3 regions of the Saxibacter everestensis genome follow, and region 3 is predicted to be linked to each of the others. Evidence: predicted binding sites of a transcription regulator. Region 3 holds the regulator's gene; each other region holds the start of a gene.

What was found. The regulator LexA, encoded in region 3, represses DNA repair genes until DNA is damaged. The targets are predictions, from matches to a motif close to TCGAACANNTGTTCGA.
Region 1: LWF01_RS09190 (Rv2578c family radical SAM protein) is a predicted target of LexA. The motif match lies at 3,665-3,680, and genes of this name have one in related genera.
Region 2: LWF01_RS06460 (dTMP kinase) is a predicted target of LexA. The motif match lies at 5,023-5,038, and genes of this name have one in related genera.

Annotation. Positions count from the first base shown of each region.
Region 1 is NZ_CP090958.1:1,910,026-1,916,716, reverse strand. It holds gene LWF01_RS09205 (PIG-L deacetylase family protein) at 1-634, shown strand, start outside; gene LWF01_RS09200 (YceI family protein) at 791-1,339, shown strand; gene LWF01_RS09195 (iron-siderophore ABC transporter substrate-binding protein) at 1,495-2,514, opposite strand; gene LWF01_RS09190 (Rv2578c family radical SAM protein) at 2,598-3,656, opposite strand; gene LWF01_RS09185 (MFS transporter) at 3,817-5,112, shown strand; gene LWF01_RS09180 (hypothetical protein) at 5,109-5,900, opposite strand; gene LWF01_RS09175 (UDP-glucose dehydrogenase family protein) at 6,033-6,691, shown strand, end outside.
Region 2 is NZ_CP090958.1:1,340,676-1,347,366, reverse strand. It holds gene LWF01_RS06485 (metallophosphoesterase) at 1-291, opposite strand, end outside; gene LWF01_RS06480 (ABC transporter permease) at 614-1,255, shown strand; gene LWF01_RS06475 (ABC transporter ATP-binding protein) at 1,248-2,498, shown strand; gene LWF01_RS06470 (ABC transporter permease) at 2,491-3,267, shown strand; gene LWF01_RS06465 (glycine betaine ABC transporter substrate-binding protein) at 3,271-4,257, shown strand; gene LWF01_RS06460 (dTMP kinase) at 4,215-4,880, opposite strand; gene kdpF (K(+)-transporting ATPase subunit F) at 5,209-5,298, shown strand; gene kdpA (potassium-transporting ATPase subunit KdpA) at 5,298-6,691, shown strand, end outside.
Region 3 is NZ_CP090958.1:1,028,715-1,035,405, forward strand. It holds gene hflX (GTPase HflX) at 1-731, shown strand, start outside; gene LWF01_RS05045 (ATP-dependent DNA helicase) at 840-2,798, shown strand; gene map (type I methionyl aminopeptidase) at 2,800-3,582, opposite strand; gene LWF01_RS05055 (helix-turn-helix domain-containing protein) at 3,649-3,945, shown strand; gene lexA (transcriptional repressor LexA) at 3,957-4,634, opposite strand; gene LWF01_RS05065 (LysM peptidoglycan-binding domain-containing protein) at 5,111-5,467, shown strand; gene LWF01_RS05070 (histidinol-phosphate transaminase) at 5,477-6,589, shown strand; gene hisB (imidazoleglycerol-phosphate dehydratase HisB) at 6,586-6,691, shown strand, end outside.

The DNA of each region.
Region 1 (6,691 bases), 880 kb from region 3:
CGAGTACGGTGTCGCAGCGGCAGTTGCGGAATGGACGTCACGCGGCAAAGACGTGCGGTACGTGCTTGCCACCAGGGGCGAAGCGGGAATTGCGGGGACCCCGCCGGCAGTAGCCGCCGGCCTTCGGACCGAGGAACAGCGAGCGGCTATCTCGCACGTCGGAGTGTCCGAGCTGGAGTTCCTCGATTACCCGGACGGGCGCCTCGAGTCCGGGCTCGCACTACGGCGCGATATTGCCGCGGCAATCCGTCGGCATCAGCCCGAGCTGGTCGTCACACTGAGCTACGACGACACGTTCGAGGGTCTGTATTGGAACAGCGCGGACCATCGGGCGATGGGGATCTCGGTCATGGACGCGGTGGCGGACGCGGCAAATGAATGGATCTTTCCCGAGCTGAGCAGCGCGCGGCTTTCCCCGTGGCAGGGCGTCAAGTATGTCGCTCTGGCGGGGACGGCACCTACTCACTATGTGGCTCTGCGCCAGGAGTCGGTTGACGCCGCCATCGCGTCGCTCGCCGAACATCGCGAATACCTTAAAGCGCTGAGCCCGGAGCCGGTCGCCGAGCAGGCGCGGGCGGTGGTTGGCGGGTCGGTCAACGCCGGCCGGATCGAGCTGCGGGTCTTCGGCGCATAGTCGCCATCAGGTTTGGAATAGCCAGGTCGCCATCAGATTTGGAATAGCGAGGCGCGGCACGGTGTTAGAAGATTAGTTGACACTTCAACTAAGTGCGGTAGAGTTGATGCATAAGCATGAACCGCCTAAGGAACCACGAACACAAGGAGTACATCGATGACCGTTCCATCCGGACTGACAAAAGGCACCTGGACCCTCGACGGCGCACACAGCGAGGTCGGCTTTGCCGTTCGTCACGCGGGCATCAGCAAGGTTCGGGGTAGCTTCGACCTGGTCGAGGCTGGCCTGAATGTTGGCGACTCTCTCGCCGATTCAAGTGTGACTGCGGTCGCGAAAGCCGACAGCTTCAATTCCGGCGACGACAACCGCGACGCCCATGTCCGTGGCGAGGACTTCTTCGATACCGCCAAGTTCCCGGAACTCTCGTTTGCGTCCACCGGACTTAGCGGTGACGGCGAAGCCTTCAAGCTCGCCGGTGACCTGACAATCCGCGGAATCACCAAGCCGGTCACATTCGATGCGGAGTTCAACGGAGTTGCGGTCGATGCTTTCGGAACCACGCGCACCGGCATTTCCGCAAACACTGTGATCAGTCGCAAGGAATTCGGCCTAACCTGGAATGCGGCACTTGAGGCCGGTGGCGTCCTGGTCAGCGACAAGGTAGCGATCAACCTCGACGTGGCTTTTGTGGCTCCTAGTGAGTAAGTAGCTTTCGGCGGCGCAACGCCCTGGGGCGGATTTCGTATCCGCTCCAGGGCGTTGTGCGTCTCTAGCGCGTAGCGTGATCTCGCCGTTGCAAGGATGCCGATGTGAAGCCTGCGAACATCCCTGCTGCGATACCCGATCCGGTTTTCTGGTCGCTATAGTTCGCCGTTGGCTGCCTTGCTGAGCTCTGGGAGGATCTTTTCCAGTGTCCAGTCAACGCTGAGCACGGATGGTTGGCTCAGACCGGCGATCACCTGTGTGTCGTCCAGTATCAAAGCGCTGTGGTTCTTCACGGCGCCGAGCTGTCGGGTGAGGTCGTTCTTGTGGAATTCTTCGATGGACATGTCATCGACATATCCGACGATCACGTCCGCATCGACCTGATTAACCTTCTCCCAGGCGACGTCGGCGTAGAAGTTCTCGTCCTTGCTTTCGCGGACGATTTTCTCAACTCCCGGAGCGTTCCGGAAACCGAGTTCATTGAGTAGCTGGACCCGTGGATCCGTCGGCTTGTATACATTGATGAGCTGTTTGCCGAAGTACGGAACGGACACGGTCTTTCCGGCGAATTCCGGGTGCTGTTCGGCTGCGGCCGCGATCTTCTGAGTGGTCTCTTCGACTAGCTTCTCGGCCTCGTCGGTCTTGCCGATTGCTTTGCCGATGATGGTGGTCTGATCCTGCCAGCTGGTCTGCCAGGCCTTGTCCGGGTAAGCGACGGTCGGCGCGATCTCGGACAGTTTATTGTACGCCGCGTCGTCGAAACCCTCGTATGGTGCGAGGATGACGTCCGGTTCGAGCGAGAGGATCTCTTCGTAGGGCGGTCCGTCGGCGGTATCCAACAGGGTTGTCTCGGAGCTCTTGTAGTGCTCGGCCGTCCACGGCATTACGCCGTCCTTGTTGGCGCCGTAAGCATAGGACGGCATGCCGACCGGCGTCTGGCCGAGAGCGTAAACGACGTCCTGGGCATTCCAGCCAAGCGTGACGATGCGCTGTGGCTGCTGCTCGATAGTCGTCTCGCCGAAGACATTCTTGATGGTCACCGGGAACGGGCCGCCGGATTCGGCTGGGCCGGCCTCGGGTGCGGTTCCGCCTCCGCAGGCTGCGAGAACGGAAATGGCCAGCGCGGCCGCGGCCGCGCTGGCGGAACGCCGGATGAACTTTCGACGGGTGGTCACAATCGGTACTCCTTCATGAAATTAGGCAAGGTAAACCTAACATGCAATCGGGATTCCGCCCAGCTGGCCAGGGGGGAGTGGCTTCAGAACAGTGCGGGATTTGCTGTCTCTCGCGGAGCGTCTTTGTTCTGGGGATGCAATCCGGCTGGAAATCCGGTCCGCCGGCTGAGTCGTCGCGGCTCGATGTTCGCATCGCGGTTAAAACCGTGCTTGGTCAACAGTGGCCGAACCGTGTCGCGCAATCGGTCGCGGTAAGTCCTGGGCGCATAGGCGCCGGCGGCGTAGAGCGATTCGTAGCGCTCCACCAGCTCGGGGTGTTCTCGCCCCAGCCACTGCATGAACCAGTCCTTCGTGCCCGGGCGCAGGTGAAGGGCGCTCACTGTCACGCCGGTCGCGCCCGCGCCGGCTAGGCCGGCCAGCAACTGGTCGAGTTGTTCCGTGTTGTCGTTCAGCCATGGAAGGACCGGGGCGATGAAGACGCCACACGGCAGGCCGGCATCCGTAATCGCCTTGATCAGTTCCAGCCGGGCACGCGGAGAGGGTGTGCCAGGCTCGAGACGATCCTGCAGTTCGGGTGCAAGCAGGGCGAGTGAGATACCGATTCCCACTGGCACTCGCTCGGCCGCCTGGACAAGAATCTTCAGGTCGCGCCGAATCAGGGTGCCTTTGGTCAGAATAGAAAAAGGTGTGCCGGCGCCGGCAAGTGCTTCGATGATCCCGGGCATGAGTCGATACCTGCCCTCGGCGCGCTGATAGGGGTCTGTGTTGGTGCCGAGTGCGACATGCTGGTTCCGCCAGGACGGTTTTGCCAGTTCGCGTCGCAGAACTTCCCCGATATTGGTCTTGACCACGATTTGGGTGTCGAAGCCGCTGCCGGCGTCGAAGTCCAGGTAGGTGTGGGTGTTTCGGGCAAAGCAGTACACGCACTGATGCAGGCAGCCGCGGTACGGATTGATTGTCCAGCCGAACGGCATATCCGACTCGCCGGTGACCTTGTTCAGCGCGGACTTCGCGTGGACCTCGTGAAATGTGACGCCGGCGAACTCGGGCGTCTGCACCGACCGGACGAAGCCCTGAAGTGCAGTCATGCCGGGCAGTGCTCCGGCGTCGTCGCTTGATAGTTTCTGCCCGTCCCATCGCATGATGTCATTCGAACATGCATTCGAATATTGCGCAAGGGAGTGCACCTGGTACACATCGGCCGGTCAGGGGAGCCGCGGCAGGCCTGACGTGCCCGCCGGGTGGTTACGAAATGTGCAGCGACCGGATCGTGTTGGCCGACTAGCCGGTAAGGTACGCACCGTGACTATTGCATCCCCTATTCCCAAGTCCCCGCGCTCCGAAGCGCAGCGCCGCAGCGGCCGCCAGATCGTCGCTGCCTCGGTCGGCAACGTCGTCGAGTGGTACGACTGGTATACCTATTCGTTCCTTGCCGTGTTCTTCTCCGCGCAGATTTTCCACACGGATGACAAGGTTGCCAGCCTGCTCAGCAGCTTCGCCGTCTTCGCAGTCGGCTTTTTCATGCGCCCGGTCGGCGGGCTGGTCCTTGGTTCGTTGGCCGACAAGCTCGGCCGCAAGAACATCCTGACCCTGACCATCCTGCTGATGGGCGCGAGTAGCCTGTTGATCGCGATTGTGCCGACCTATGCGCAGGTAGGAGTGCTTTCGCCGATTCTGCTGGTGCTCGCGCGGCTGATTGGCGGCTTCTCCGTCGGCGGCGAGTTCGCCGCGAACAGCACCTTCCTCGTGGAAAGTGCGCCGCCGGGGCGTCGCGGGCTTTTCGCGTCGTTCCAGTACGTGTCGACTACGATCGGCCAGCTGATTGCCTCCGGTTTCGCCGCGATCCTCGCCGTCAGCCTGTCCTCAGCCGACCTCACCTCGTGGGGTTGGCGACTGCCGTTTGTGCTGGGCGCGGTTCTGAGCCTCGTCGGTCTGGTGATTCGGCGCACAGCGAGCGAAACCACGGCAGTACCGGAGAAGAAACAGGATCGGCCGAAGTTGTTCGAGGCGATCATCCATCATCCGAAGGCATCCCTGCTCATCTGTGGCGTGACGATTGCCGGAACCATCGCCTACTACACGTGGACGACATATCTGCCCACCTACGCGCAGCAGAATGGCGGTGTCGACCCGGCGAAGGCCTTGCTGGTGAGCACAATCGCTCTGATCTTCTTCGCGCTGATCCAACCTGTTTTCGGAATTCTCTCCGACCGGGTCGGCCGCAAACCGTTACTGCTGGCCTTCTCCGGCATCTTCGCGCTCGGAATCGTGCCGGCTCTGGCTTACGTTCGCTCCGGCCCGTCATTTGCCGGGCTTCTGCTTCTGACCCTTGCCGGCATGGTCGTCGTGACCGGCTATACCTCGATCGGCGTGGCGGTCAACGCGGAACTGTTCCCGGCTCGGGTGCGCGCAGCCGGCATCGGGTTCCCGTACTCCCTGACGGTTGCGGCGTTCGGCGGAACTGCGCCGTTCATGGGGACGCTGTTCAAGGACGTCGGCAGGCCGGAGCTATTCGGTTGGTACGCGGCAGCTTTGGCCGTCGTTTCCTTCATCGTCTACCTCCGGATGGCCGAGACTGCGAGAAAAGAACTCGACTAGGCGCCCGTTGCGGGATGCGGTTGGGGCCGGCGGGGGTCGAGCGTGCCCTGCTCGAGTCCGACGCGTTCGAAGGCAAGGAACTCGTTGCGAAAGATGTCCGCAAGCTGCTCCGACTCCGCGCGTGCCGCGCTGAATCCACCCCATCCGGCTTCGCGGGCGCTTGCTTCGCGCAGGGTGAAGTGCCTGTCGCCATCGCGTGCGGTCAGCACATCGTCCGTCTCGACACCCTCGGCCCGGAACCAGTCGTTGAGCGCGACAGCGGCATTCCGGAAGTTCAGAAATGCTGTGTGGACCGCTGTGTTCTCGAATTCTGTGTCCTGGTGGGAACGGACGAATTCCGACAGTGCGGAGATGTCACTTGCATACCAGGAGGTCAACGTCGGCGTAATCCGCAGCCACTGTACGAAGCCGGTGTTGTTGGGGAACAGCGACATGATGGCGTTTGCGCTGGTGGTGTCGGCGGATGTCTCATCGACTATCGGCCTGAAACCGGCTAGCTCCTCTGCCAGCCTGCGACGTTCGCCCTGGGCCTCGGTCAGTGAGCCACTGATCCGGTCGCGGTCTGTCGTGACGGCATCAAGCTCGGTCTTGCCACGCTCTGCCAGGTACATGGCTGTCAGTGCGCCGACAAGTACCAGAACCGGGCCAAGCCAGGGCAGTGAAACCAGGAGGTTCCGCAGCGGTGGGACCAGGAGAAACAGCAGCGCCAGCACTGCGTAAACCGCAATCAGTCTGGCCAGCGTCGATGTCTTCACGTACTCGATGTAGTTGCGCACAGAGGTGAGCATATTCGATCTTCGACACAGGCGTTATTCGCGTCGCAAACGGTTACTGACGCATCCGGCTGACAGTCATCAACCCGAGACCGGTAGTGTCTCAAGCGACGTTACGTGGATCAAAACAGCAGGGCGGGGCGAGACATGACGACTATTTCGGTGATCGGTTGCGGCTACCTCGGTGCGGTGCACGCTGCGGCGATGGCCTCGCTCGGCCATGAGGTGATTGGCGTCGATCTGGACCAACGCAGGATCGACATGCTTTCCGCCAGCAAGGCGCCGTTCTTCGAGCCTGGCCTGGAAGACCTTCTGCATGATGCGCAGGCCTTGGGTAGCCTCAAGTTCAGCACTGACCTGTCCGAGATTTCCGCTGCGTCGGTGCACTTCCTCTGCGTTGGCACGCCCCAGCGGAAGGGCGAGCTGGGGGCAGACATGACGTTCGTGGACGCCGCGTTCAGCTCTGTGTTGCAGCACGCCACGGCGGGCGACCTGATTGTGGGGAAATCAACGGTTCCGGTAGGGACGGCGAGCCGGCTCGCCGAGTTGGCCGGGTCCGCCGATGGAGTACTTGTTGCCTGGAACCCCGAATTTCTGCGCGAGGGACACGCCGTAGAGGACACCCTCTCGCCGGATCGGCTGGTATACGGAGTTCCGGACGGAGCAGCGGGGGAGCAAGCGACAACCCGGCTGGACGAGGTGTACGCGGACATACTGCGCCGGGACACGACGCGCCTGGTGACCGACTACGCGACAGCCGAGTTGGTCAAGACCGCCGCGAACTCCTTCCTCGCCACGAAGATCTC
Region 2 (6,691 bases), 310 kb from region 3:
TACCCGAGAGAATTTGTCCCGATCATCATGGTTGCCCATCGCGTACACGACGCAGGCGCCTCGGCTGAAGGCCCAAGGCTCGACGATCGAGCGCACATTTTCATAGGACTCGATCGATCCGTCGTCCGATAGATCTCCTGAGCCAACCACGATATCGACATGGTCAACGTCCGCCGCGGCGTCGAATGCCAGGCGCAGCGCTGCCGCGGTGTCGACCTGCCCGTGGTGCAAGCCACCATCGGCGACGAGATGCGGGTCGGAAAAGTGCAGTATCCGGTAGGTGCGATTCACACGTGAACTCCCCGTAGTCTGTCCCTCGATGCCCAGCCTACCGGCCGGCTGCAGTGTCCCTTCTTGAACCTGATACTCGCGCCGTTGGCCGTCCGGAAACGATTAACGCTTCCATCGTTATCCAATAGTTGTCCGGCACCCTCCCGGCCGCGAAATCACTTGGCTTCGGACGACGACCATCTGCCAACCGCAGCGGTCAACCGCGGCCGAACCGGTCATCCCAGCGATCCGCGCCGGATTTTCTCGCTAGTGTGGCATGGCCGAAACAGAAGCGATTTCCAGATTCGAACTAACGTGAACTCAAGGTGGGGACTATGACAACGTGTTGAATTTCCTTGGAAGTCGTCTCGATCAAATCGTCTTCTCCTCATGGCAGCATTTCAGCCTGGTTGTTCAATGCCTCATCCTCGCCAGCGTGATCGCGGTAGGTCTTGCCGCCCTGGTCTACCGGAACAAGGCACTGACCTCGGCGGCGAACAGCGTCTCCGCGATCGGCCTGACAATCCCGTCCTTCGCGCTGATCGGCATCCTGATCGGTCCGGTCGGCTTCGGTGTCGTCCCGGCCGTTATCGTTGTCACTTTCTTTGCCGCGCTTCCGATCCTTCGGAACGCCGTCGTCGGGCTGGGCGGCGTGGACGCCTCGCTGGTTGAATCCGCGCGCGGGATCGGGATGAGCCGGCTTCGGACGCTGATCCGCGTCGAACTGCCGATGGCCTGGCCGGTGATCCTCGCAGGCATAAGGGTTTCAGCGCAGATGGTGATGGGCATTGCCGCCGTTGCCGCCTACGCACTGGGCCCCGGCCTTGGGGGTCTGATCTTCTCCGGTCTCTCCCGGCTCGGTGGCGCGAATTCGCTCGAATCGGTGGTCACCGCAGTGATCGGCGTCGTCATCCTGGCCTTTGTCCTTGATCTTTTGCTCGTCGGCCTCGGCCGCCTGACCATCCCGCGAGGTATCCGTGTCTGATCCCCTTTCAATCCAAGCTGATTCACCAGAGGTCAGCGGCGCAAGCATCCTGCTCGACCAGGTGACCAAACGGTTTCCCGGCCAGAAGACCCCCGCGGTCGACGGGATCACTCTGGAAATCCCGGCCGGTAAGATCGTCATGCTCGTTGGGCCTTCGGGGTGCGGCAAAACGACAACCCTGAAGATGATCAACAGGTTGATTGAACCCAGCGACGGTCGAATCGTCCTCGGCGACGACGATGTCACCCGGATCGACGGCGACGAACTGCGCCGGCGGATAGGCTACGTGATCCAGGCCGGCGGACTGTTCCCGCACATGACGGTTGCGACGAACATCGGCATCGTGCCCAAAATGCTCGGCTGGAGCAAGGAGCGGATAGCCGCCCGGGTCGATGAACTGCTCGAGCTGGTGTCGCTGGACCCGGCGCAATACCGGGACAGATTCCCGAAGGAGCTGTCCGGTGGCCAGCAGCAGCGCGTCGGCGTCGCCCGGGCGCTCGCTGCCGACCCGCCGGTGTTGTTGATGGACGAACCGTTCGGCGCCGTCGACCCGATCACCCGGCAACGGCTGCAGGACGAACTAATCCGGATTCAGGACGAGTTGCAGAAGACGATCGTCTGCGTCACCCACGACTTCGATGAGGCGGTCAAACTCGGCGACTGGATCGTGGTGTTCTCCGAGGGCGCGAAAATCGTCCAGTACGACACTCCGGAGCGAATCCTGGCCGAGCCGGCAAACGACTTCGTCGAGAGCTTCATCGGCTCCGGCGCCGGTCTCAAACAGCTCACCCTGAACCGGGTCGACGACGTGGACCTGACCGAAGCCGTCGTCGGCCGCCCAGGCGACTCCGCTGCCGGGATCACACAACGGGTCAAACAGGCCGGGCACCGGAACGCCGTGATCGTCGATGACCGCGAACGGCCGATCCAGTGGCTCTCGCTGCGCCAGCTGGACCGGCTTGAATCGATCGGCAGCGCCGTCGATGCCAAACTGCCGATCGTCGGCAACCGGGCCACGCTCAATGACGCACTTGACACCATGCTGGTCTCAAGTATGGGAGCGGCCATCGTCACCGGACGGCGGGACCGGCTGCTCGGCCTGATCGATGTCGAGACGGTGATGGGCGCCATCACCGCCGCGCGTGCACAGGCTGCTGCAGCCGGCGACGACGACTCCCCCGTCGGCACCAACAGCGGCACAGCCGTTCCGGCAACCGAAGGCGGTGCATCGTCCGGTGACTAGTAACACGGCTGCGGACACCGAGGCGAGCGTCGAAGCCGTAGGCGGCGCGCATACCTGGCGTGGGTTGCTCATTCAACCGATCGCGATACTGGCGATTCTCGCCGTCTTCATCCTCTGGCTATTGAACGCCCAGCTCACCGAGACTGAGCTCACGACGCTGGCCCCGGCCGCACTGTGGGGACTCACGCTTCAGCACCTGAAGCTCACCTTCGTCTCTGCCGTGATCGTGCTGCTTATCGCCATCCCGCTGGGCGTCGCCCTGACCCGGAAACCTCTGCGGCGGCTTACCGGACCGGTGATGGCGATAGCGAACGTCGGCCAGGCCGCGCCGGCGATCGGTCTGATCGTACTTCTCGCGTTCTGGCTGGACTTCTCCTTCCGGGCAGCCGTCGTCGCGCTGGTCGTGTACGCCGTACTCCCGGTGCTGCGAAACACAATGGTCGGGCTCGACGGCGTCGACGCACGCCTGGTCGAGGCCGGCCGCGGCATGGGCATGAGCGCGCTTGCGGTGCTGTTCAGGGTTGAACTGCCGCTGGCCGTCCCGGTGATGCTGGCCGGAATCCGAACGGCGCTCGTGCTTCTGGTCGGCACCGCGGCACTTGCCGCATTCATCAACGGCGGCGGACTCGGACTGCTGATCACCACCGGCGTCAACCTGTACCTGAACAAGGTGCTGGTTTCAGGCGCACTGCTGATTGCCTTGCTGGCACTGACCATCGACTGGCTTGGCCGGGTCGTAGAACACATTGCTCGACCGAAGGGACTGTAGAGGATGACCAGCCACGGCAAGCAGCTCGGCGCCGTCCTGGCCGGGATCTGCGCCATCGCGCTCGCCGGCTGCGGTCTGCAGCCGGCCACTTCCATCGTCGCCGAAGCCGGCCCGGGGTCGATCCGGCAAGTCGAACTGCCGGAGGACGCCGAGATCACCGTCACCGCAAAGAACTTCACCGAGCAGCTCATTCTGGGCAAGATCGGCGTCATCGCCGCGAAAGCCGCCGGCTTCGAGGTCGAGGACATGACGAATGTTCCGGGCAGCCAGCCGGTCCGGGAGCTGATGGTGTCCGGTCGCGCCGATATGACCTGGGAGTACACCGGCACGGCCTGGCTGACCTATCTGGCAGAAGCCGAAGGCATACCGGACCAACAGGAGCAATGGCAGGCGGTGCACGATGCCGACCTGAAGAACGGTCTCACCTGGGAAATGCCCGCGCCGCTCAACAACACGTACGCGTTCGCGATGCCAAGGGAGACCTCGGAAAAGCTCGGGGTGACCAAGTTGTCCCAAATCGCCGAGCTGCCTAAGGAACAGCGAACGTTCTGCATCGAGTCCGAATTCAACTCACGGGCTGACGGTTTCAATCCAATGCTCGAGCACTATGGAATGTCCCGCGGCGATTCCGGCGACGTCCCGAACGCGAACGTCGAGATACTCGACACAGGTGCGGTCTACACTGCCACCGACCAGGGACTATGCAACTTCGGCGAGGTTTTTGCCTCTGATGGCCGGATCCAGTCGCTCGATCTCGTCGTGCTGGAAGACGATGAGAAGTTCTTCCCCGCCTACAACGCCGCGGCGGTGTTCCGCACAGAGACACTGGAAACCTACCCCGAGCTGTCGGACATCTTCGGCCAGATCTCGCCGAAACTCACCACCGAGGCACTGCAGGCGCTCAATCGCAAGGTCGACGTGGACGGCGAAGAACCCGCCGATGTCGCCTATGACTGGATGGTTGAAGAAGGGCTGATCACGAGGCCGTGAGCCGCTTTCCTTTTCGCCGCTGCGCAAATAACTGCCTCCAACTCGTCGACCACATCGGCCACTGGTCGGCCGGCGTCGATCCGGTAGAAGTCGTCGAAGTCGCTCAGTTGACGGTAGGCGGCGTCAAGTTCGCACAGCATGGCAAGGGGCTCGGTGTCTATTCCGCGAGCCAGAATCCTGGCATGTGCCTGCCGGGGTGATATGTCGAAGAACACGATCACATCTGGCCTGGGCAGCGTCGTGAGCAACCATTGCAGGAACGGGCTGCTGTGCAGCCCACGCATCCGCCGGAGTGCGATCTGGCAGTGGATGTACCGGTCGAAAACCACCAGGCCGTCGCGCCGACGCGATTGAACAGCCGAACGGATCACCGCGAGCGACCTGGTAACCGTCTCGATCACGGTGAGGCCCTGGCTGCCGAGGGCCGCCTCGGCCGTGCTGTTGAATCTGCGCGCCACATTGTCCAGAGTTTTGCGTCCACCCGGATGCCGGTAGAGGGACGCCGCGTCACCCCGAGCCCGGCTGCGCCGCACCAGACTGCGCGCCACCGTTGTCTTTCCGGCGCCATCGATCCCGAGTAGCGCGACCGAGAATCGGTGTCTCCTGCCGGCTTCGCTGCTCATTACTTCCCCTGGGCTGTCATCGATGGCTGGTGCCCCATCCTGCCAAACCGCGCTGTGCGATCCCTGAGTGGCCACTGAATGATTTCGTCCAGGAGGCGTAAGCACGGCGTATTGGTTCGACGGGACAGCGTTAGGAACCCGTTAGAACCGCCGTTTTATCGCGACGGCGGGTATCTAATCGTCGATGTACTGACCTGGTGCGCTACACGCCCACCGGGATCGTAAAAACTACGCTACTGGGAGTTTCCTTGCTTGACCTCGTATACGTTCTCGGCACCATCGCCGTGTTCGTGCTAGTTAGCCTCGTCGGACGAGGGGTCGAAAAACTGTGATCGTCTTCGACATTCTTGCCGCTGCATTGGGCGTGGCCACAATCGTGTATCTGGTTATCGCCCTGCTGAAACCGGAGCGCTTCTGATGCAGATCTGGTTCGCAATCGCATCGTTTCTCGCCGTCGCCACAATTCTCGCCGCCGTATACCGGCCACTCGGCGACTATATGGCTACCGTTTACACAGGCCGAAAGCACCTCGCGGTCGAGCGTGGCTTCTACCGGCTGATCGGCGTTGACCATGAGTCGGAGCAGTCTTGGCGCTCATACCTGCGCGGGGTGCTGGCCTTCTCGGTGACGGGCCTCCTGGTCCTCTACCTATTGCAGCGGGCTCAGCCGCTCCTGCCCTATGCGCTCGGGCTGCCGTCCGTGCCCGAAGGCCTGGCGTTCAACACCGCAGCGTCGTTCGTCGCCAACACGAACTGGCAGTCGTACTCCCCCGAGCAGACCATGGGCTACACAGTCCAGCTCGTCGGGCTCACCGTGCAGAACTTCGTCTCTGCCGCGGTCGGCATCGCCGTGGCGATGACGCTGGTGCGCGGATTCGCCTATCGCAGGAAGGGCGTGGTCGGGAACTTCTGGGTGGATCTTACCCGCGGCACGCTCCGGCTGCTGTTGCCTTTGGCCGTGATCGGCGCCGTGGTTCTGATTGCCGGCGGCGTCATCCAGAACTTCAACGGCTTCACGACGCTCGACACCGTAAGCGGCGGGACTCAGAGCGTCCCGGGCGGCCCCGTTGCCTCCCAGGAAGTCATCAAGCTGCTTGGCACCAACGGTGGCGGCTTTTTCAATGCGAACTCCTCGCATCCGTTCGAGAACCCCACCGCCTGGATCAATCTGTTCGAGGTGGTGCTAATGCTGGCAATTCCGTTCAGCCTGCCGCGAACCTTCGGAACTATAGTCGGCGACAAGCGCCAGGGATACGCAATTCTCGCCGCGATGGCGACGATTTACCTGGTCTCTCTCAGCCTTCTGACCATCATCGAGCTGAATGGCGCCGGAACAGGACCTGAGGCAGCCGGTGGAGCGATGGAAGGTAAGGAAGCCCGATTTGGAATCCCTGGATCAACCCTGTTCGCAACCACGAGCACGCTGACCTCCACCGGTGCGGTGAACTCGATGCACGACAGCTACACGGCCGTCGGCGGCATGATGCCGATGCTGAATATGATGCTGGGAGAAGTGGCTCCCGGCGGTGTCGGCTCCGGCCTCTACGGCATGTTGATCCTCGCGATCGTCACCGTATTCATCGCGGGACTTCTCGTCGGACGGACGCCGGAATACCTGGGCAAGAAGATCGGGTCCCGCGAAATAAAGCTGGCGTGCCTCTACATTCTGACCATGCCGACACTCGTGCTGGCCGGGACTGCGCTGAGCTTCGGCATCCCGGCGATCCGGCAGGATGTGGAGAGCACGTCGATTGCGAACCCGGGAATCCACGGCTTCTCTGAAGTGCTGTACGCCTTCACCTCGGCCGCCAA
Region 3 (6,691 bases):
TGCGCCGGGAAATCTCGGGTATGAAGCCGGCCCGGGAGACGATGCGCTCGTCCAGGCATCGCAACGCGATTCCGTCTGTCGCCATCGTCGGTTATACGAATGCCGGTAAATCCTCGCTGCTCAACTACCTGACCGGCGCCGGGGTTCTGGTTGAAAATGCGCTGTTCGCGACCCTCGACCCGACGGTTCGCCATGCTCTCACCCCGGAGGGCAGGAGCTACACGTTCACGGACACAGTCGGTTTCGTCCGGCACCTGCCGCACCAGTTGGTTGAGGCGTTTCGTTCCACGCTTGAGGAAGCGGCGGAGGCAGACGTTCTGTTGCATGTCGTCGACGTGTCGCACCCTGACCCGGAAGGACAGCTCGCCGCTGTCCGGGATGTGCTGGCTGACGTCGACACGAGCGAGATCCCGGAGATCGTCGCGCTGAACAAGGCCGATATCGCCGATCCGTTCGTCGTCGAACGGCTGCGTCAGCGCGAGAAGCACGCGGTCGTCGTGTCGGCCCGCACCGGACACGGTCTTGAGGAACTGCGTGAAGTCATCGCGGGGCTCTTGCCACAGCCCAATGTCGACATCGATGTGTTGCTGCCGTTCTCACGAGGCGACCTGGTCTCCCGGATTCACGACCACGGTGACATTCTCGAGCTGTCGCACGTGGCCGAGGGCACCCGGGTGCACGCGAAGGTCCGTTCCGACCTGGCCGGCGACCTCGTCGACTTCGCGGTGTAACCGGCCGCTCTCAAGTCGACTAGAGTTTCTCCAGTGGGAAACAGTGACGGCGAATCGTTGAATGCGAAGCGCTCCCAGGCGGCCACCAAGGACGACCCCGTCGCGGACATGCTCAGCGTTGCGGTTGAAGCCGTCAACGGCACCCGCCGTCCCGGCCAGGAGCAAATGGCCGATGCAGTCGCCGACGCACTGCGCAGCGGCAAGCACCTGCTGGTCCAGGCCGGCACCGGCACCGGAAAATCCCTTGCCTATCTGGTGCCCGCCATCGAACATGCCCTGGCCACCAGCACGCCAGTGGTGATTTCGACCGCAACGCTTGCCCTGCAGTCCCAGATCGTGGCCCGGGATCTTCCTCGCCTGGTGAAGGCATTGAAAGGCAAGGTCTCCCGGCCACCGAACATCGCTCTGGTCAAGGGTCGCCGAAACTACCTGTGCCAGCACAAGCTCGACGGCGGATACCCGGATGATTCCGCCGGGATGCTGTTCGACCTCGGCGCCGACATCAGCCCGCATGTACCGCCGGCAGCTGGTGCCGCAGGCTCCAGCAAGCTCGGCGAAGAAGTGAAACGGCTGCGCGAATGGGCCGCCGAAACCGAGACCGGAGACAGGGACGAATTGGTTCCCGGTGTCAGCGAAAGAGCCTGGTCGCAGGTTTCGGTGAACGCGTTCGACTGCCTTGGAGCAGCCAAGTGCCCGGTCGCCGACGCCTGCTTCAGTGAACGTTCCCGGGCGCTGGCGGCGGACGCCGACGTCGTCGTGACAAATCATGCGCTTCTGGCCATCGATTCGTTCGGTGAGCCCAACATTCTGCCCGAACATGACAGCGTGATCATCGATGAAGCGCACGAGCTGATGGACCGGGTCACCTCTGCGCTTGCCGGCCGCCTGACCAGTGCGATGGTGGGCACCGCAGCGTCATCCGTGCGCAAGAACACTGCGGCATCGGCCGGTCAGCTCGACCGGGCCGCCGAGCAGCTCACCGAGGCCCTGGCGGAGAGCCCTGCCGGGCTGCTCCGCCGCGGCCTGCCCGACGAACTTGGTATGGCGGTCACCGCGGTGCGTGATGCCGCCAGGGCGGCACTGGCCGACACCTCGGGGGAGTCGAAGGAGACGGCGAACGCCGGGCGGCAGGTCACCAGGGCGAGGCTTCAGGAAGTCTTCGAACTAGGTGAGCGAGTGCTGGAGCGCACCGAATACGATGTGGTCTGGGTGGAACGCTCCACCTTCCGGGACCAGGAGACCGTCTCATTACATATCGCCCCGCTGTCGGTCGCGGCCAAGATGCGGGCCGGTCTTTTCGCCGAGCGGACTGTTGTCGCGACCTCGGCGACTCTGACATTGGGCGGGACGTTTGACGCTGTGGCTGGTTCGCTCGGTTTGCTGGGCGATGGCGCCCCGGCATGGCAGGGTCTGGACGTCGGCTCGCCGTTCGACTATCCACGGCAGGGCATTCTCTATGTCGCCAAACACCTGGCGCCGCCCGGCCGCAGTGGGATGAACGAGGACGTCCTGAGTGAGATAGCAGAGCTGATCAACGCCTCCGGAGGCGGAGCGCTTGGGTTGTTCTCCTCCCGCCGTGCCGCGGAGGCGGCAGCGGCCGAAATGCGTACCCGCGTCGAGGTGCCGATCATGTGCCAGGGGGAGGATGCGACACCCACACTGGTCCGCCGGTTCGCCGCGAGCCGGTCCGCCTGCCTATTCGGCACGCTCTCGCTGTGGCAGGGCGTCGACGTGCCCGGCGATAGTTGCCGACTCGTCATCATCGACCGCATTCCATTTCCCCGCCCCGACGACCCGCTGTCCTCGGCGCGCACCGAGGCAGCCGCCTCCCGTGGCGCGAACGGCTTCATGACAGTTGCCGCGACCCATGCCGCGATCCGGCTGGCCCAGGGAGCCGGTCGACTGATTCGGACCAGCACCGATCGTGGCGTGGTGGCGATCCTGGACTCCCGGCTGGCGACCGCGAGGTATGGCGGCTTCCTCCGGGCCTCACTGCCTCAGCTCTGGGCGACCACAGATCCGGAAATAGTGCGTGGAGCGCTCACACGGCTCGACGCGCCCGGATAGCTCACGGCTGCGTCCGTCTCGGCAAGGTGAGGATTTCGGCTCCGTCTTGGGTGATGGCGATCGTGTGTTCACTGTGGGCTGTGCGACAGCCGGTCGCACTTCGGAGCGTCCACCCGTCGGCATCGGTGACGAGTTCGGCGGTGTCCGCCATGACCCATGGCTCCAGTGCGAGCAGCAGCCCAGGGCGCAGCTTGTACCCGCGGCCGGGTCTTCCGGTGTTCGCCACGTGCGGGTCCTGGTGCATCGTTGATCCGATGCCATGACCTCCGAACTCGGTGTTGATCGGGTACCCCGCTTCGCTGAGCACCGAGCCGATGGCATGGGAGATATCGCCGATCCGGGCCCCGGGTCCGGCAGCGGCTATCCCTGCGCTCAGTGCGCGTTCGGTGGCGCTGATCATCGCGACGCTCTCCGGCGGCTTCGATTCGCCCACGACGAAGCTGATGGCGGAGTCCGCAGCGACGTCGCCCTTGGAGACGGCGAGGTCCAGTGTCAGCAGGTCGCCGTCGGCAAGCGTGTAGTCGTGTGGCAGTCCGTGGAGCACGGCGTCGTTGACGGCCGTGCAGATGTAGTGGCCGAACGGCCCGCGTCCGAAGGATGGCGCGTAGTCGACATAGCAGGACTGCGCTCCGGCCTCGACGATCATGGCCGCGGCCCAGCGGTCGATGTCCAGGAGGTTCGTGCCGATCGTGGTGCGGTTCTTCAGTGACTGCAGAATGTCGGCGACCAGGGCGCCAGTGGCCTTTGCCTGTGCCAGTTCGGTGGCGTTCAGTATCTCGATCATGCGGAATCCTTCTCATGCAGCCAATAACTATACCGGTCATACTATCCCGGTATTAGAATTGGATCCATGGTCAGGTTGCCGCTCACTCCAGCAGAGGTCGAGCGCGGAGAGCGCCTTGGTGCCCTGTTGCGTCGAACCAGGGGAGAGCGCTCGATGCTCGAGACCGCGCTCGACGCACGCGTTTCACCGGAGACCCTCCGGAAGATCGAGACGGGCAGGGTGGCGACCCCTGCCTTCCCAACTATCGCTGCGATCGCTGACGTCCTCGGCCTGTCTCTAGATGCGGTGTGGGCCGAGATCAACCAGCCCGAACAGTCGGCCCGAATAGGCAACGCCCCAGTCAGTGCGGCTCGCGCGGGCTAAAACCGTGCTGACTATACGCTGCGCAGTACCGCTACGACACGGCCCATAACCGTCGCCTCATCGCCGTTAATCGGCTCGAACGATGGGTTATGCGGCAACAACCAGATGTGCTTGCCGTCCCGCTTCAGCGTCTTCACGGTCGCATCGCCGTCCAGCATGGCGGCGACGATCTCACCGTTCTCCGCCGTCGGCTGCTGCCGGACGACCACCCAGTCACCGTCGCAGATAGCGGCATCGATCATCGAATCGCCGACCACCTTGAGCAGGAACAACTCGCCGTTGCCGACGAGCTGGCGGGGTAGGGCGAAGACATCGTCAACGGCTTGTTCCGCGAGGATCGGACCGCCGGCGGCAATTCGGCCGACCACCGGCACCATTGTCGTGTTGGCCGATGTTTCCGCCGAGACAGGCACCTCGAAGTCGCTGGCGTTCATCACCTCGATGGCGCGCGGACGTTTGGGGTCCCGGCGCAGGAACCCCAGTCGTTCGAGCTGGCTCAGCTGGTGCGCAACGCTGGAGAGGCTGGCCAGGCCGACCGCCTTGCCGATCTCGCGCATGCTTGGCGGATAGCCGCGGACGGCCACCGAATGCCGGATGGTCTCGAGGACCAACTGCTGACGCGCGGTGAGCCGGCGGAAGTTCGGCACGTCCTGCAGTTCGTGCACCGAGGCTTCGCTGAGGCCGTGCATGCTTTCGGTACGGGCTCTGGCGTCAGCGATATCGGAGTCGATCTCGTCGTTGCGGGGGCGGCCGATCCTTCGGCTTGGCTTCTCTGAGTCCGTCACGGGAGATCCTCATCTGTCGGTGCTGCTGGCTCGTATCTGCGTCCGGCCTGCCAGTCAACCGGCCCGTTTCCCCAAGCTGCGGGGACCGCCATAGCGCGGAACCGGAGTGACTGTCAGTGCTGGCTGTAAGGCTGTGCCTAGTAGAAGACCAAGTAAGAGGTCAGCTAAGAAACGTACAACCGCGGCAGCCAGCCGGTGTAGTCCCAGCCTAGTCAAACGGACGCCGGGATTCAAACGTTTGTTCGAGGAATTTTCGAATAACTGTGGACAAGTGTTCGAATCGGGTGGTACTAATAGTACATACCTTCTATCGAACAGACGTTCGACCGCTGGATGGTTCGACTGGCAGCTCGATACGACGCACAAAGGAGATTGGACAGATGAGTTCAACGATTGCAGCAACCGGATTCGCCGGTGTTCGACTAAATCGCCGCGGTCGCCTGGTCATGTCCGTGCTGGCGGCGCTCGTTCTGATTGGCGCAGTGCTTGCGCTCTCTGCCACGTTCAGCGTTGTCTCGGGGATGCTGTTTCATGCCGAGGCTCAGGCAAATTCTTCCACCGCAGAGGTGGTTGAGTACGTCACAGTGCAGGACGGTCAGACGCTGTGGGGGATTGCAAGCGAAGCGGCCCCGAACTCCGACCCGCGCGACACGATTACCAAAATCGTCGAACTGAACCAGTTGGACGGCACCGTGGTGCGGACCGGCCAGCGTCTGGCGATTCCGGAGTACCAGTAAACTTTAGGGGTGACTAGAGCATCCCTTAACGATCTTCCGCTTCGAGACGACCTGCGTGGCCGCCAGCCGTACGGCGCCCCCCAGCTGGATGTCAATGTCCGCCTGAATGTGAACGAGAACTCCTATGCAGTTCCGGAATCGGTCGCCCTGGCCATCGTTGAAGCCGTTGCCGCCCAGGTGCGCACGCTCAATCGGTACCCCGACCGCGAGTTCACCGCGCTTCGGGAGAAGCTGGCGAAGTACCTCAATGCGGGGTTGGATGACGAGCACAGACTGACCGCGGACAATATCTGGGCCGCGAACGGGTCCAATGAAGTGCTTCAGCAGATCGTGCAGGCATTCGGTGGACACGACCGAACCGCATTGGGCTTTGTTCCCAGCTACTCGATGCATCCGATCATCAGCCAGGGCATCTCAACACGATGGATGGCCGTCGATCGCGATGCCGATTTCCAGGTCGATCGGGAGGACGCCGTCAGGGCGGTTACCGAACTTCAGCCTGATGTTGTCTTCCTGTGCACGCCGAACAACCCCTCGGGCACCGCGCTGGATCTCGCCACGATCGAAGCCATTTACGATGTCGCTCCGGGAATCGTGATTGTCGATGAGGCCTATGCGGAGTTCTCTCGTAGCGGAACCCGATCGGCTTTGACGCTGTTGCCGGGCCGCGAGCGGCTCATAGTCTCGCGCACCATGAGTAAGGCGTTCTCGCTCGCCGGGGCGCGCGTAGGCTATCTTGCCGCCGATCCCGCGGTGACTGATGCCATCCGGCTGGTCCGGCTGCCGTACCACCTTTCGGCTCTCACTCAGGCGGCCGCCGGTGCGGCGCTGGATCACTCCGACGAGCTGCTTGGCAACGTGGAAGCCCTGAAGGCGCAGCGGGATAGAATTGTGCAGACGCTTCCGCGGTTCGGCGTTCGCCCGTTTCCCTCCGACTCGAACTTCGTCTTGTTCGGGGGGCTGTCCGACGCACACACGGTATGGCAGCGTCTGCTCGATCGCGGAATCCTTATCCGCGATGTCGGCATCCCGGGGCATCTCCGCGTCAATGCCGGCACCGAAGCCGAGACCAGCGCTTTCCTCGATGCGCTGGGCGAAATCCTAGGAGAAACACCGCAGTGAGTGCCAACACCACAGTCAGCGTCCGACGGGCGACCCGCGAAAGGGTCACCAGCGAGTCCACTGTCTCCGTCAGCGTCAACCTGGACGGAACAGGTGTTTCCG